Regions from separate parts of the Nocardioides sp. LML1-1-1.1 genome, predicted to be linked through region 2. Evidence: riboswitches for the same ligand, from Rfam matches in the RefSeq annotation. Region 2 holds a riboswitch; the other holds the start of a gene.

Region 1 (2,382 bases), 400 kb from region 2:
CCCGGGCGGTGTCGCCGTCGACGGCCAGCCACTCGTGCTCGGCGGTGTACTTCAGCTCGGTGGGGTTGCTCATCTCGGGGGCTCCTCAGCGGGTGCGGGTGTAGAAGGGCAGGGCGACGACCTCGGCGTCCACGGCGGTGCCGCGCAGGGACACGGCCAGCCGGGTGCCGGGCTCGGCCAGGTCGGGACGGACGGCGGCGAGGGCGATGGGCCCGCCGAGCGTGGGGGAGGGCGCACCGCTGGTGACGGTGCCGACCTGCTCGCCGCTCGCCGGGTCGAGCACCGGGTAGCCCGCGCGCGGGGCGCGGCGGCCGGTGGCGACCAGGCCCACGAGCAGGTGTCGTGGCCCGGACTCGCGGCGCTCGCGCAGCGCGGCGTCGCCGACGAACCCGGCGGGCTTGTCGAGGTCCACGACCCGGCCCAGCCGTGCCTCGTCGGGCGTGCTCGCGCGGCTCAGCTCCTGCCCGTAGAGCGGCATCCCGGCCTCGAGGCGGAGCGTGTCGCGGCAGGCGAGGCCGGCGGGGACCATGCCCTGCGGCTCGCCGGCCGTCCACAGGGCCAGCCACACCGCGGCGGCGTCGGCCGGGCGGCAGTAGACCTCGAAGCCGTCCTCACCGGTGTAGCCGGTGCGGGCGAGCAGGACGTCCACGCCGGCGAGCGCGCCGGCGGTGATGGCGTAGTACTTCAGCGACGGCACGTCGAGCTCGGTCAGCCCCGCCACGATGCCGGGGGCGAGCGGCCCCTGGACCGCCAGCAACGCCCAGTCCGCCGACGTGTCGCGGACCTCGGCGTCGTACCCGTGGGCGCGGGTGGCGATCTCCGGCGCGACGACGGCGACGTTGCTGGCGTTGGCGACGACGAGGTAGTGCTCCTCGGCGAGGCGATAGACGACGAGGTCGTCGACGATGCCGCCGTCCTCGGCGCAGATCATCGTGTAGCGCGCCCGGCCCACGCCGATCGCGGAGGGCCGGCCGGTGAGCGCGTGGTCGAGCGCGGCCCCGGCCCCCGGGCCGGTCACCTCGATCTCGCCCATGTGGGTGAGGTCGAAGAGACCGGCGGCCGTGCGGACCGCGTGGTGCTCGGCCAGCTCGGAGCCGTAGCGCACCGGCATCCGCCAGCCGGCGAAGTCGGTGAAGGAAGCGCCGAGGGCGCGGTGGACGTCGTCCAGCGGGGTGGGTCGGGACAGGGTCGTCGAGGTCGTCGATGTCATGCGGGAGGCTCCTAGAGGTGACCACGGCAGCAGCCGGGGTCGAGGTCGGATGGCCTCCCCGCTCTGTCATCGGTACCTGAGAGCTTCGCCGCCGAGGGGCGGCTTGCACCGTGGGTGCGGGACGTCGGGCGTCCCGTCTTTCCAGAGTTCGCCTCGTCCCAGCGGTCAGGGTGCCTGAGAGATTCGTGGGGAGATTTGCTCCTTCGGCGCCCGGCTCGGTGGCCGGGTCTCTCCCGCTGGGTGTCGACAGCGCGATCTGCAGTTGTGGCGCCGAGCCTAGGCAGCGCCGACCGGTCGGTCAACGCCGGTCGCCGGCCGAGCGTGTCGGCCGCGTACGATCCACCGGTGCCCCACCCCGAGCCCGAGCCGACTCCCGAGCCGACCACGGAGCCGCTCACCCGCATCGATCCCGACGAGCTGGCGATCGCGATCAAGGTGCTGCGCCAGATCCCGGAGCTCCACCCCGACCACGACGACGTGCGCACGATGAAGCGCGCGGCGTCGTACATGTACAAGCTGATCAAGAAGACGCGACGTGCCGAGATCCGCCAGGAGCGGCAGCGCCACGACCAGGAGATCATCGAGAAGACGGCGACCGGCTCGCGGATGCGGATCGACGACGAGACCGCAGGCATCCCGCTGGTCTCGACGGCGCAGGGCGCCTTCGCCGGCGAGCTGATCACCGCGCGCGGGTGCTACATCTGCAAGGAGGACTTCACCCTCGTCGACGCGTTCTACCACTGGCTGTGCCCGCGCTGCGCCGCGATGAGCCACGCCAAGCGGGACCAGCGCACCGACCTGACCGGCAAGCGCGCGCTGCTGACCGGCGGCCGCGCCAAGATCGGGATGTACATCGCGCTGCGCCTGCTCCGCGACGGCGCGCACACCACGATCACCACCCGCTTCCCGAAGGACGCGGTGCGCCGGTTCGCCGCGATGGAGGACTCCGCCGACTGGCTGCACCGGCTCAAGGTGGTCGGCATCGACCTGCGCGACCCCACCCAGGTGATCGCGCTGACCGACGACGTCGCCGCCGACGGCCCGCTCGACATCATCATCAACAACGCCTGCCAGACCGTGCGCCGCCTCCCGGGGGCCTACTCCCACCTCACCGAGGGCGAGCTCGCCCCGCTGCCGGAGCACGTCGAGCTGCCCGAGATGGTCACCTTCGA
Region 2 (2,382 bases):
CCCGGCGGTGACGGCGAGCAGCACCTGCGCGGTGCAGATGTTGGAGGTCGCCTTGTCGCGGCGGATGTGCTGCTCGCGGGTCTGCAGGGCGAGCCGGTACGCCGGGCGGCCCTCGGCGTCGACGGAGACGCCGACGAGCCGACCGGGCAGCTGGCGCTCCAGGCCCTCACGCACGGCCATGAAGCCGGCGTGCGGGCCGCCGTAGAACAGCGGGACGCCGAAGCGCTGGGCCGAGCCGACCACGACGTCGGCGCCGAGCGTGCCCGGCGCCTCCAGCAGGGTCAGCGCGAGCAGGTCGGCGGCGACGACGGCGAGGCCACCGCGCTCGTGGACGGCGTCGATGACCGGCTTGAGGTCGGCGACCCGGCCGGACGCGCCGGGGTACTGGACCAGCACGCCGGAGACCTCGCCCTCGGGCAGGCCGTCGGTCAGGTCGGCGACCAGGATCTCGATGCCGATGCCCTCGGCGCGGGTGCGGACCACGTCGATGGTCTGCGGGAGCGCGTCGGCGTCGACGACGAACGGGCCGGAGGCCTTGCGGTTGGCGCGGAACGCCAGCGCGACGGCCTCGGCGGCGGCCGTGCCCTCGTCGAGCAGGGAGGAGCCGGCGGTGTGCAGGCCGGCGAGCTCGGCGACCATGGTCTGGAAGTTGATGAGCGCCTCGAGCCGGCCCTGCGAGATCTCCGGCTGGTACGGCGTGTAGGCGGTGTACCAGCTCGGGTCCTCGAGCAGGTTGCGGCGGATCACGGCCGGGGTCACCGTGGCGTGGTAGCCCAGCCCGATCATCGACTCCCCGGGGACGTTGGCCGCGGCTAGGGCGCGCAGCTCGGCGGCGGCCTCCTCCTCGCCGACCGCGGCCGGCAGGGCGAGCGGGTCGGTCGAGCGGATGGACTTGGGCACGGCCGCGTCCATCAGGGCGTCGAGGGAGGGATAGCCGAGCCGGTCGAGCATCGTGTCGACCTGGGCGACGTCCGGACCGATGTGACGGTTGGCGAAGGGGGCACTCATCAGGCAGGTTCCTCGGGATCGAAAGGGTTCGAGCCCTCCCCCTCTGTCAGCGCAGCGTCGCGCCTCCAGAGTTGCCTGGTCCGCACGGTCCGGGCGCCTGAGAGGTTCCGGGGAGGAATTGCCCCTTCGGCGCAGGCTCACGTCCGCCGGACGCGTCCTGACTCTCCCGTGCGGGATGAACAGCGTGACCATCGTAGCCGCAGAGCGGCCCGATGGGGGCGTTCAGCCCGCGTTGCGAGCAGCGCGTCGCGCGGCGAGCTCGTCGCCGGCGACGCTCTCGGTGTCCTCGGCGTCGCTCGCGCTCTCGCTGGGCAGCTGCGCCAGCGTGCCCTCGATCTCGCGCCACACGCCGCCGATGGCGATGCCGAAGACGCCCTGACCGCCCTGGAGCAGGTCGATGACCTCGTCGTTGCTGGTGCACTCGTAGACCGAGGCGCCGTCGCTCATCAAGGTGACCTGGGTGAGGTCGTCGGTGCCGCGCTCGCGCAGGTGACCGACCGCGGTGCGGATCTGCTGCAGCGAGATGCCGGCGTCGAGGAGCCGCTTGATGATCTTGAGGATCAAGATGTCGCGGAAGCTGTAGAGCCGCTGCGAGCCGGAGCCCTTGGCGCCGCGCACGCTCGGCTCGATCAGGCCGGTGCGGGCCCAGTAGTCGAGCTGGCGGTAGGTGATGCCGGCGGCGTTGCACGCCGTCGGTCCGCGGTAGCCCAGGTCGCTGGGCAGAGGCGAGACGTCGTCGGTGAAGAGCAGGCCCTGCTCCTCGGCCGCAGCGGTCGCCGCCGACGAGTCCTGACCGACCTTCTCGGGCTGCTGCTCGTTCACGGGGTCCTCCAGGCTGGGGCGCGGCATTGCACTGCTGTCATTCGACTCTTCAAGGTACGGCGCCGGACTCCGACCGGTCAAAGACGTCACCGGGCGTGTCGGGAAAAACCCTCAGCCTCAACTTGAGGCTGAGGGAATCAGCGGTCGGACTCGAAGTCCTCGGGCGAGACGTGGTCGAGGAACTCGCGGAACGCCTCCACCTCGTCCTCCTCCTCGGCCGGGGCGGCGATGCCCGCCTCGGCGAGCACCTCCTCGGAGCAGTAGATCGTCGTACCGGTGCGCAGGGCGAGGGCGATCGAGTCCGAGGGCCGCGCGCTGATCTCCGCACCGGAGTCGAGGACCAGGGTGGCGAAGAAGACGCCGTCCTTGACGTCGGTGATCCGGACCTCCGACAGCTCGCTGCCGGTGGCCGCGAGCAGCTCCTTCATCAGGTCGTGCGTCAACGGCCGGGGCGGGACGACGCCCTGCTGGGCGAACGCGATGGCGGTGGCCTCGACGGCGCCGATCCAGATCGGCACGTAGCGCTCACCGGTCGTCTCGCGCAGCAGCACG

What was found. A riboswitch is a leader RNA that binds a small molecule or an ion and turns the genes downstream of it on or off. The one in region 2 is predicted to bind glycine.
Region 1: linked by a shared signal. The riboswitch ahead of gcvT (glycine cleavage system aminomethyltransferase GcvT) and the one ahead of gcvP (aminomethyl-transferring glycine dehydrogenase) in region 2 are both predicted to bind glycine.

What each region holds. Positions count from the first base shown of each region.
Region 1 covers NZ_JBEGHK010000003.1:138,049-140,430, forward strand. The annotation lists gene gcvH (glycine cleavage system protein GcvH) at 1-73, opposite strand, end outside; gene gcvT (glycine cleavage system aminomethyltransferase GcvT) at 86-1,210, opposite strand; glycine riboswitch at 1,264-1,362, opposite strand; glycine riboswitch at 1,363-1,456, opposite strand; gene MRBLML1_RS11705 (SDR family NAD(P)-dependent oxidoreductase) at 1,556-2,382, shown strand, end outside.
Region 2 covers NZ_JBEGHK010000003.1:537,149-539,530, forward strand. The annotation lists gene gcvP (aminomethyl-transferring glycine dehydrogenase) at 1-1,008, opposite strand, end outside; glycine riboswitch at 1,084-1,187, opposite strand; gene MRBLML1_RS13750 (MerR family transcriptional regulator) at 1,231-1,857, opposite strand; gene MRBLML1_RS13755 (bifunctional nuclease family protein) at 1,968-2,382, opposite strand, start outside.